One region of the Nocardia sp. NPDC049190 genome, then DNA from elsewhere that is predicted to be linked to it. Evidence: riboswitches for the same ligand, from Rfam matches in the RefSeq annotation. Region 1 holds a riboswitch; each other region holds the start of a gene.
What was found. Region 1 has a riboswitch for S-adenosylmethionine ahead of AB0B25_RS14415 (aminotransferase class V-fold PLP-dependent enzyme). Riboswitches for the same ligand answer to the same signal wherever they lie in the genome.

Region 1 (3,887 bases):
GGCGACGTGGCCTGGCACGAATCCGTCCAGGGTGAAAGCGACAATGCCGACAACGTCGGGACTATCGGTCCAGATACGCAGCAAGCGCACACCATCGATCGCGGCAAGGCCGTCGCGGAGGCGGTCGGCGAGCCGATCCTCTTGGGCGGCAAGGGTTTCGGCGTCGATCGTGCAGAACGTGTCACAGGCGGCAGCCAGCGCGGCGGCGCCGAGAACGTTCGGCGATCCCGCCTCGTGCCGCTGTGGAGCCGAAGCCCACTCGGCGCGGGTCGCACTCACCTCGAGCACCGCCCCGCCTCCGGCCAGGTACGGTTCGGCCGCATCGAGCCAGTCGCGGCGGCCGACCAGCACACCCGCCCCGAACGGCGCGTACAGCTTGTGTCCGGAAAAAGCCAGATAGTCGATGCTGCTCTCGCGCAGACTGATTCGCCGGTGCGGCGCCAACTGCGCTGCGTCGACCAGAATCCGGGCACCGCACTGGTGCGCGATGATGGCCAGCCGGTCCAGCGGAAGCACCTCACCGGTCACGTTGGACGCGCCCGTCACCGCGAGCAACGCGGCCGGCCTGCTGCACAGCTCGGCGACCAGCCTGCCGATGGTCTCTTCGACGGTGTCGGCGGCCCGAACGACGCGGCGGCCGTGTTCGGTCCAGGGCAGGAAATTGGCGTGGTGCTCGATGTCCAACACCACCGTCTCGCCGGGAACGCACGCGGCGAGCAGGTTCAGCGAGTCGGTCGTATTGCGGGTGAATACCACGACCTGATCGTCGGCAGCGTCGAGGAACCTGGTCACCGAACCGCGAGCAGCCTCATAGCACTCGGTGGTGATCCGCGAGGCGTAGCCCGCGCCGCGGTGCACACTCGCGTAGAACGGCAGCAGCTGCTGCACCCGATCGGTGACCTGCGCCAGCGCGGGCGCGCTCGCCGCGTAGTCGAAGTTGGCGTAGGTGGTCGTCCCGCCCTGCACTAGCGGCACCTGGAGGTCGTCACCGGAGACCCGGGCGAGTGCGGCACAAGTGTTGTCGACAGCAGAGGTCATCACGTAAATCCCGTCGGCTCTGGGACCCGCGATCGTGTTCGTCGAGTCCGCGCTTGCCGCACCCAGTCAGGCGTCGGCCCGGTCGTCACCCGGAGCACCCCACCGCGGAGGAGGGTTGCCGGCCAGCAAGCCGGGGCTTCACGCTGGCACTCATGACCTGACCCGAGATTGGCAGACGCGCCCCCGAACTGTCAACTGGGTTCGCCATCGACGTGCGGCGCGCGCTGTTCGCGGGGCAACCGACCTCGATCGCCGCCGCGCGGCGGCGATCGAGGCGGAATCGGGTGCGCTGTCCACACATCCAGCGATCATTCGGCAAACTCTACGTGAACTGCGGCGACCAGGCGTTTACCGGGCCGCGCGGGTCGAAACTCGATCCGACCGCACACGGCACCAGACGGTCCCACGACCGGTTCGGTGAACTACCGACGACAACAACCGCGGGTACCGTGGACAACTGGCCACCGTGGTGTTTGCCCTTTGGTAACCCCGCTATGACACAACTACCGGAAGTGCGAGGCAGGTCGATGGGAGGTGGGCAGAGCGCCATGCTCCAGCCACAGGTTGACGCGACGGCGAGCCCGCTGCTGCGGGGCGACCATGCTTGCGAGGTCCGCACGCTCGTCGACATCCTGACCGCCACGGCGCTCGCATACCCCGACGCCCCCGCCATCGACGACGGTCAGGTGGTGCTGTCCTACCTCGAGTTGGTCGTCGAGATCGAGAAGATCATGGCAAGGCTCGCCACAGCGGGCGTGCGCGCGGGCGACCGGGTAGGCGTGCGGATGCCGTCGGGCGCCCGCGGACTCTATGTCACCATCCTCGCCGTCTTGTACACCGGCGCCGCCTATGTGCCGGTCGACGCCGACGACCCGGACGAGCGCGCCCAACTGGTCTTCCGCGAAGCGGGAGTCACCGCGATCGTGACCACCGAGGGCATCGAGACCACGGCGGCGGGCATCCGGGCCGCGGAACAGACCGCGCGCGAGGACAGCTGGACCACGCTGCCCGCCCCCGGCGACGACGCATGGATCATCTTCACCTCGGGCTCCACCGGAACACCGAAAGGCGTTGCGGTCACCCACCGCAACGCCGCCGCGTTCGTCGACGCCGAAGCCGAGCTGTTCCTGCGCGGCGCACCGATCGGTCCGGGTGACCGGGTCCTCGCCGGTCTCTCGGTAGCGTTCGACGCCTCCTGCGAGGAAATGTGGCTGGCCTGGCGCAACGGCGCCTGCCTTGTGCCCGCCCCGCGTGAACTGGTCCGCACCGGCGCCGATCTCGGCCCCTGGCTGCTCCGGCGGGAGATCAGCATCGTTTCGACCGTACCGACGCTGGCCGCAACCTGGCCGGTCGAGGCGCTGGACGCGGTGCGTCTGTTGATCTTCGGCGGCGAGGCCGTCCCGCCCGAACTCGCCGAACGCCTGGTTGGCAGCGGTGATTCGCCCCGAGAGGTGTGGAACACCTACGGCCCCACCGAGACAACGGTGGTCGCCTGTGCGGCGCTGTTGAACGGTCGGTGGCCGATTCGGATCGGGCTGCCGCTCAACGGCTGGGACCTGGTCGTCGTGGACGCGTCGGGAAACCCCGTGGCGGAGGGCGAATCCGGCGAGCTGGTCATCGGCGGCGTCGGCCTGGCGCGCTATCTCGATCCGGCCAAGGATGCGCAGAAGTATGCCGCGCTACCGTCGGTCGGTTGGGATCGCGCCTACCGCAGCGGCGACCTGGTCCGCAACGACAGCGCCGGGCTCGTCTTTCTCGGCCGCGCCGACGATCAGATCAAACTCGGCGGCCGCCGAATCGAACTCGGCGAGATCGACAGCGCGTTGCAGCATCTGCCCGGCGTCACCGGCGCCGCCGCCGCGATCCGCACCACCAAGGCGGGCAACCAGCTCCTGGTCGGCTACCTGACCGGGCCAGGATCGGACTTCGACGGCAAAGCCGCCCGAGCCGTACTCACCGAACAGCTTCCGGCCGCACTGGTCCCGAGACTCGTCGTGGTCGACGAGTTACCCACCCGGACCTCCGGCAAGGTCGATCGCGACGCACTGCCGTGGCCGTTGCCCAACGCTGACGACAACGATGACGACAACGACCTGACCGGTACCGCTCACTGGGTCGCCGGGCTGTGGGATTCGGTTCTCGGGGCCGAGGTCGGCGACCTCGACACAGACTTCTTCGACCTGGGTGGCGGCTCGCTCGCGGCGGCCCAGTTGGTCACCGCCCTGCGCGAACGGTATCCCCAGGTCACCGTTGCCGACCTCTATGACCATCCTCGCCTCGGTGCGCTCGTCGAGCTGCTCGAGCAGACCACACCCGCGGTCGCCGTCGCGGAGCGCGTCGTACGCCCGACACCGCTACTCGCTCAGACAGCGCAGGTATTGGCCACCGTCCCGCTGACCACCCTCACCGGTCTGCAGTGGCTCACCTGGCTCGCGATCGTCGGCAACATCGCGGGCTGGTCCGACTCGCTGCCCTGGCTGCCGCAGCTGTCCTGGTGGTGGACGCTGGCGGCGTTCCTGCTGTTCATCTCGCCGCCCGGCCGCATGGCGATCTGTGTGGGCGGCGCCCGGCTGCTGCTGCGTGGCGTCCGACCCGGCCGTTATCGTCGGGGCGGCTCGGTCCATCTGCGGCTCTGGGCGGCGGTCCGGCTGTCGGAGGCCAGCGGCGCCGAGAATCTCTCCGGCGCGCCGTGGATGGTGCCGTTCGCGCGTGCGCTCGGCGCGACGATCGGCAAAGGCGTAGACCTGCACACCCTTCCACCGGTGACCGGCATGCTCCAACTCGGCGACGGATGCAGCGTGGAACCGGAAGTCGACCTGTCCGGTTACTGGATCGATGGCGATGTGGTC
Region 2 (3,887 bases), on a different contig from region 1:
TGCCGAGGCCATGGTGCAGCCGCTGCTGTGCTGGTCCTGGGCCGCGACGCTGCCGATCACGGCGGACGATCGCAGTTCACGGCCGTCGTCCGCGGTGGCCTGCGGCCAGTTCCTGGTGTTCGACAACGCCGACTACCGCGCCGTCGGTGGTCACGCCGCGGTGGCCGCGTCCGTCACCGAGGACCTCGATATCGCCCGAGCCCTGCGCCGAGCCGGATATTCCACCGCCGTGGTGGCCGCCGGGCCGTTGGCACACACCAGGATGTACCACAGCGCGATCGACCTCGAGGCGGGGTACACCCGCTGGCTCTGGTCGGCCCACGGCGGCACGATTCCCCGCGGAGCAGCGGTGGGACTGCTTGCCGCCCTGATCCATTGGGCGCCGCCGATGGCCGCCGTGCTCGGTAAATCGGGCGTCCGGTGGACGGGCTTGCTCGGCTCCCTGGCCGCCGTGACGAGCAGGCTGCTCGCCCGCTCCACGGAGATCGGCGGCCCACCCACGCGCTCGGATGTCGTTGTCGCCCTGGCACACCCGCTCTCGGTCGCGGTTTATCTGCTGCTATGGGCGCGCTCACACCGCGCCCGCCACCGGGGCGCGCTGCGCTGGAAGGGTCGTACGCTCGAACCGACGAGCGGATAGTGCCACGACCCGTCCGCGTGCAGCACCTCGCAAGCGCCCGCCATTGCGAATGCCGCGGCCCCCGGACAGTCGGTGATATTCGCCCGGGTCGGACTGACCGAGGTAGGCCGTTCCCCCGCGACGGCGGATATCTGGTTACACACAGATCCGGTAGCTCGGCACGCGGCAAGATCTGTGCTCACGATGATTACTTCCCTTGTTCCAAGGCTCGCTTGCTGGGCATGATGACTCGGCCCGACCTGGGATCGGCGCGCCGGGCGCCGACATCAACCATCCAGAGCGGCCGAGAGACCTGGCTCATCGATGTCGCAGCAACCCCCCGGTCACCGGGCGTGGGTGCTTCCGCCGGGACCGATGGAGGACCGCAGTGATCAGCTCCGCCACCCGCGACGTCCGAGGGACCCGTCGCCACATCGACCACCGCACCGTCCGCTCCGCGGGTTGTCGTCGCTGATTTCCCGCAGCCGCCGACCCGACTCCGCCCACCGACCCGAGCAGCTCGGCCACGAGGCGATCCACCTGTCCGATGAACCTCGGCCTGCGCCATCCCCACCATCGCAGCACCGTCGACGAAGGAACCGAAGCGTCATGACCACCAGCATCACCAGTATTTTCGAGACAGAATGGGCGCGCTGGCACCACGCGAGGGAAGACCAGTTGCGTGACCCGCTCGGCGTCCTCAGTCTGACCGGACTGCACTGGCTTACCGACCGGCCCGAGCGACTGCCGGATGTTCCCGGCACCTGGTGGGTCACCGACGACAAGGTGTTCATCACCGCGCAACCTGCCGACCGGCTGGAGTACGACGGCCTCGGCATCGCAGGCGTGCAGATCATCACGCCTGCCGAGGGCGCGCCGGGACTGAGTGTGTTGCAGGAACACCGGGTGCTCGAGGTGATCCGACGCACCAGCCGCTACGCCGTCCGGGTGCACGATCCGGCCGCCCCCGGCCTGCTGAGCTTCGCCGGAATCCCGACCTACCCGCCGGATCCGCGCTGGGTGGTGCCCGGTCGGTTCACGCCGTTCGACCGGAAACAGACGCTGACCACGGGTGCGGTGGTGGTAGGGCTCGAACACCACCACATCGTCTCGGGCACCATCGAATTCACCCTCGGCGGGGTGACCGAGCGGATCGTCGCGTTCGGCGACCCGGACCAGCTAAGGGTGCTGTTCACCGACGCCACCAGTGGTGTCACCACCTATCCCGCGGCGCGCTCGCTGGCCGTCGGCGCACCCGAGGCAGAGGGCGCGGTGCTGCTCGACTTCAACCGGGCGACGAATCTGCCGTGCGCCTTCACCGATTTCGCGACATGCCCGGTCGCGCCCGCACAGAACCGGCTGCGGGTGGCCGTCGAGGCGGGCGAGCAGGATCCGCGGACGAACTGCTGATCACCGGCGTTACCCGTCAGCACGCTCGGTCGATCGCACGCCTCGGTCGTCCGCACCGGCGCCGCAGCCGATCACACGATGTGGTCGAATCACGCGACAGCGCAGGTATAGACCAGCGGTACCGGGCCTCGACGCCGGGGTGGGCACGTCCGATCCGGAACGTGGAGGTCAGGCGCTGATCGGTGCGGCGGTGACGCCGTAGCCGAGGTTGGTGAGCACCTCGCTGGTCGCCTTGGCGAAGTTGAGCGTGATGAAGTGCAGGCAGGGCGCGCCCTCGTCGATCAGCCGCTGCCCCATCTCGGTGGCGATCTCGATACCTGCCGCGCGCACCGCGGCGCCGTTCTCCTCGGGACCGTCGCCCGCGGCCTTGCGCAGCCGCTGCATGATCGCGTCGGGCAGCGGTCTGCCGCAGAGTTCTTCGGCGCGCTGTACGGTGCGCAGCGAGGTGATCGGCATCAGCTCCGGGATGATCGGCTTGGCGCCTTCGACCGGATCGCAGGCCAGGACCCGGTCACGCAGCCGCAAATAGTGCTCGACGTCGAAAAACATCTGGGTGATGGAATACTCCGCACCCGCGCGCAGTTTCGCGACAAGGAACGCGGTGTCGGTCGCCAGATCCGGCGAGCGGTGGTGCCCCTGGGGGAACGAGGCGACACCGACATGGAAATCACCGAGGTCGCGCACGATGCGCACCAGTTCCTCGGCGTAGGAGACGCCCTCGGGATGCCGGTGCCACTCACCGAGCGGATCGCCCGGCGGATCACCGCGCAGCACCAGGATGTTGCGGATGCCGGAGTCGGCGTAGGCGCCGACCAGTGAACGCAACTCGGCGACGCTGTGCTCCACCGCGGTCAGGTGCGCGACCGGAAGCAGAGTGGTCTCTTCGGCGAGCTCGCCGGTCACGCGCACGGTACGGTCACGGGTGGAACCGCCGGCGCCGTAGGTCATCGATACGAACGCGGGGTGCATCCGTTCGAACTGGCGCGCCGCACGCCACAACCTCGCCTCGGTGGCGCCGTCCCGGGGCGGATTGAACTCTACGGAGAACGGCACCGCGCTCCCGGCGTGAACCTGCAGACTCTGCACAACCGAGGGTGTTCCAGAGACGTTCGGGTGCGTCCGGGAGGCCCGGCCCGGAGTCGAGCGTCCCCGCACGTTGTCGAAAGTCACCGGTTCAGTCTAGAGGTGGCCGACGGCAGCGCCGGCAAGTCGCTCGGCCACCCCGCGTATTCTCTCGGATCAGGCAACTCATACGCCGCGCCCGGCGCCACCTGCGAACACCCCGCACGGTGCCGGATCACACGCAGTGGCCGGCACCCGTGCACCGCACCCCGCGTGTCCACCGCCACACGACTTTGGAGGCTCCACTCTGTCCGCCGGAATCGGTACCCACACCCCGCAGGCCGCCGTGCCGGTGCCGGGCACCCCCGCCTTCGTCTCCGCCGTGCAGGAGGCCCTGAAACGGTTCTTCCTGACCCGCCGTGAAATCGTCGGACACCTGGGGCCGGTCGTCATCGAGGCGGCGGAGGCGCTCGAGCTGTTCGTCCTGCGCGGCGGAAAGCGCACCCGACCCGCGTTCGCGTGGACCGGCTGGCTCGGCGCCGGCGGCGATCCGCACGCCGCCGAGGCGGACGCGGTGCTCACCGCCTGTTCGGCGCTGGAGCTGGTGCAGGCCTGCGCGCTGGTCCACGACGACATCATCGACTCGTCCCGTACCCGTCGCCGCTTCCCCACCGTGCACGTCGACTTCGAGCGGCGCCACCGGGAACGCGAGTGGGCGGGCGACTCGGCACACTTCGGCACCAGCGTGGCCATCTTGATCGGCGACCTGGCGTTGGCCTGGGCCGACGACATGGTG
Region 3 (3,887 bases), on a different contig from region 1:
GTCTGCTGCTGGACGGGCACCGGCGCCTCGATCGCGGCCAACAAGGTCGCGGGCGTCCGCGCCGCACTCTGCACCGACGCGGCGACCGCCGCAGGCGCCCGCACCTGGAACGACGCCAACATCCTCGCTTTGAGCCTGCGCTCGACCTCGAGCGGCGAACTCCGGGAGATCCTCGACGCCTGGTTCGGCGCCGAACCCAGCACAACGCCCGCCGACCAGGCGAACATCGCCCACCTCAGCAAAATCGAGCACACCTCCCACCGCTGACGGCTTGTCGTCGCGACGCCCAGCCGAAACACCCGGGGCGCTCGGCACATGCGGCGAGGCCCGCGCGCTGGGTGGTGCGTGTTCGAGCAGCAGGCAGGGCGCGCGAGGGTCGTCAGCTCAATGCGTGATCGAGATCGGCGAGGAGGTCCTCGACGTCTTCGAGGCCGACCGAGATCCGGACCACGCCGTCGGAGAGACCGATACCGGCACGCCCTTCCGGACCCATCGCGCGGTGGGTCGTGGTGGCGGGGTGGGTGATCAGGCTCTTGGCGTCGCCGAGGTTGTTGGAGATGTCGACGACGCGCAGCCGGTTGAGCACCTCGAAGGCGCGCTTCTTCGCCTCGTGCTCCGGCGCGTCCAGTTCGAAGGTGACCACGGTGCCGCCCGCGCTCATCTGACTGGTTGCCAGAGCGTGCTGCGGATGCGACTCCAGGAAGGGGTATTTCACCCAGCTGACCGACTTGTTGCCCTCCAGGAAGCGGGCGATCCGCAGCGCGGATTCCGCCGAGTGGCGCACCCGCAGCGGCATCGTCTCCAGCCCTTTGAGCAGCGTCCAGGCGTTGAACGGGCTCAGCGCCGGACCAGTGTGGCGCATGAGCGTTTTCACCGGGCCGTCGATGTAGTCCTTGGCGCCCAGAATGGCGCCGCCGAGCACCCGCCCCTGTCCATCGATGTGCTTGGTGCCCGAGTAGACCACCACGTCGGCGTCGAGCTCGAACCCGCGCTGCAGCAGCGGTGTGGCGAAGACGTTGTCCAGCACCACTTTCGCGCCTGCCGCGTGAGCCAGTTCGCTCACCCGACGCACATCGACCAGCGTCTGCATCGGGTTGGCGGGCGTCTCGAAGAACACCGCCTTCGTCGGCACCGACAGCGCCTGCTCCCACTGGTCCAGATCTTCGCCGTCGACGAAAACGGTCTCCACTCCCCAGCGCGGCAAAATCTCGTTGCACACCACGAAGCAGGAACCGAACAGGCTGCGTGCGGCGACGAGTCGATCGCCGGCGCCGAGCAGCGCGCCGAGGGCGGTGAAGACCGCGGCCATTCCGCTCGCCGTCGCGAAACATGCTTCGGCGCCGTCGATCAGCCGCATGCGCTCCTCGAACATGGCGACTGTCGGATTGCCGTACCGGGAATAGACGAAGTGCTCGACATCGCCGGTGAACGCGGCCTCGGCGGCCTCGGCGCTTTCGTAGACGAAGCCTGAGGTCAGGTAGAGCGCCTCGGCGGTTTCCTCGAAACCGGAGCGCCGGACGCCACCCCGCACACTGAGCGTCGCCGGGCCGACGCCCTCGGGCAACGGCCGGTTGAACGCGCCGCCGGTGATCACGACTGCCGCCATGGCAGTCCGTGGGCGCGCCAGCCGGAGCCGCCCCGATGCCCGAATTCGTCCACCGGACCTTCGAAGCCCTCGAGCACGTTGTACGAGGTGCGGTAGCCCGCCGTGGTCGCGGCGATCGCCGCGCCGATCGAACGCTGGCCGGAGCGACACAAGAAAATGACCGGCGTCTGCGGATCACGATCCGCCAGAGCCTGCTGCAACTGCTCGACGAATGCCTCGTTGCGCGCACCGGTCGAGTCCACCCATTCGATCAGCACAGTCGGCCGTTGGATCGAACTCGTGTCGGGGAGGCCGACGAATTTCCATTCGGCTTCCGTGCGCACGTCGACAAGGACGGCGCGGGGGTCCTCCCGCAACAGTTCCCAAGCCTGTTCCGGGGTGATATCACCGGCATAACTCATGTGCACCTCCTGCGAATCCGCACTTGCCCTGCCCAGGTTCGAGGCACGGCCAGGTCGTCACCCGGAGCACCCCACCGCGGAGGAGGGTTGCCGACCAGTAATGCCGGGGCTTGACACTGGTTCTCATGACCTTCGACTGAGATTGCACCGATGCGGGTCACCGTGTCAAACGGGTGTTCACACTGCGAGAACGCTCAGGTGCAGACCAACCACTTCGATCCGGATCGAGTGAGATTCCAGGTCTTCGTGGTCGATGTCCCGTCGACCTTCGTGGTCACGGTCGCCTTTCCCTTGTCGCCGTCCACCATCGGGTTGTCGAGTTTCGTGATCTCGACGGACTTTCCGGCGCCAGCCTGTCCGGCGAGCGGCGAGCGCGCGGCGTCGAAGCCCTGGCACGCGGTGCCAGGCGGGGGCACCGCAACGGTGGCATTGGAGCCCTCGACGAAGTTGCGGACCGCGGCGACGATCCGGTCGGAATCTGTGACATTTTTCTCAGCAGGCGACAGGACCCCGCCGAGCACGACCGCCACCAGCACGATCACCGCGACCACCGCGGCCGCGATGAAGGGCGCCGCGGAGCGCTTGTCGGTCTGGTCGACCCGGATGATGTCGTCGTCGCCCACGCTCGGCGGCTGCTCGGTCATGACTCGATGATCCCTGGTCGCACGGGGTATCGAACGTCGGACCCGGACCAGCGCCGTGGGCGCCGGCTCGACGCGGACCGGATGGTCGGGTAGCGAACACGCCGAACGGGTAACCGGCGGAGGTGATGTTCGATAGCCGTCGTCCAGTACGCGCACCGGCGCGGGACACCCTCGGCTACCCCGATAGAATCGCGGGGCTGTGGCCTGCTGTCATCGCGATTCGGCAGCTCCTCGTCACAGCGAACCGGGCACCGTGCAGCCAGAGCCGACCTCGCCGGTGCCGCACCGCCACGGTGCAACCAAGCCATGCGTCAACTTAGCCTAAGCTAAGGCCGACGCCGTTCATCTTTTCGACCATAAGGGTGCGCTTAAGACATGACCGAACAGAGTGCAGGATCGACCAGCGGACTACGCGGGCCCTCCGTGGTGACGCAAGCTGCCTCCGCCGGGCCTGACGCGCACACCGCCGAAACCCGCCCGCTGCGCATCGCGATCGTGGGCGCCGGACCGGCCGGGATCTACGCCGCCGACGCGTTGATGAAATCCGACGCCGAGGTGAGCATCGACTTGTTCGAGCGGATGCCCGCGCCATTCGGTCTGATCCGCTACGGCGTCGCGCCGGACCATCCACGGATCAAGGGCATCATCACCGCGCTGCACAAGGTTCTCGACAAGCCGCAGGTTCGACTGCTCGGCAACATCGACTACGGCACCGACATCACCCTCGACGACTTGCGCAGGTTCTACGACGCGGTGATCTTCTCCACCGGGGCGAACGCCGACCGCGCGCTGGACGTCCCCGGTATCGGCCTGGACGGCTCCTTCGGCGCCGCGGATTTCGTGTCCTGGTACGACGGGCACCCCGACGTGCCACGGACCTGGCCGCTGGACGCGGAGAAGGTCGCGGTGCTCGGTGTCGGCAATGTCGCGCTCGACGTGGCGCGCGTACTGGCCAAAACCGGTGACGAGCTGCTGCCCACCGAGATCCCGCCGAACGTCTACAACGGACTCAAAGCCAACAAGGCCGTCGAGGTGCACGTGTTCGGCCGCCGTGGACCCGCACAGGCCAAGTTCACGCCGCTGGAACTGCGCGAACTCGACCACTCGCCGACCATCGAGGTCATCGTCGACCCCGAGGACATCGACTACGACGAAGGCTCCGAAGCCGCGCGCCGGCACTCCAAGCAGGTCGACATGGTCGCCAACACCCTGGAGCAGTGGGCCATCCGGGACGTG

Region 2: another riboswitch for S-adenosylmethionine. It lies ahead of AB0B25_RS25730 (DUF1684 domain-containing protein); the one in region 1 lies ahead of AB0B25_RS14415 (aminotransferase class V-fold PLP-dependent enzyme).
Region 3: another riboswitch for S-adenosylmethionine. It lies ahead of AB0B25_RS16825 (rhodanese-like domain-containing protein); the one in region 1 lies ahead of AB0B25_RS14415 (aminotransferase class V-fold PLP-dependent enzyme).

Annotation. Positions count from the first base shown of each region.
Region 1 covers NZ_JBEZDE010000013.1:127,520-131,406, forward strand. Annotated here, with positions in the region: gene AB0B25_RS14415 (aminotransferase class V-fold PLP-dependent enzyme) at 1-1,038, opposite strand, end outside; SAM riboswitch class IV at 1,083-1,196, opposite strand; gene AB0B25_RS14420 (Pls/PosA family non-ribosomal peptide synthetase) at 1,587-3,887, shown strand, end outside.
Region 2 covers NZ_JBEZDE010000036.1:45,717-49,603, forward strand. Annotated here, with positions in the region: gene AB0B25_RS25725 (glycosyltransferase family 2 protein) at 1-640, shown strand, start outside; SAM riboswitch class I at 908-1,001, shown strand; gene AB0B25_RS25730 (DUF1684 domain-containing protein) at 1,229-2,029, shown strand; gene AB0B25_RS25735 (methylenetetrahydrofolate reductase) at 2,198-3,199, opposite strand; gene AB0B25_RS25740 (polyprenyl synthetase family protein) at 3,438-3,887, shown strand, end outside.
Region 3 covers NZ_JBEZDE010000017.1:31,098-34,984, forward strand. Annotated here, with positions in the region: gene AB0B25_RS16815 (RpiB/LacA/LacB family sugar-phosphate isomerase) at 1-267, shown strand, start outside; gene AB0B25_RS16820 (O-succinylhomoserine sulfhydrylase) at 380-1,606, opposite strand; gene AB0B25_RS16825 (rhodanese-like domain-containing protein) at 1,591-2,007, opposite strand; SAM riboswitch class IV at 2,022-2,138, opposite strand; gene AB0B25_RS16830 (hypothetical protein) at 2,202-2,651, opposite strand; gene AB0B25_RS16835 (FAD-dependent oxidoreductase) at 3,027-3,887, shown strand, end outside.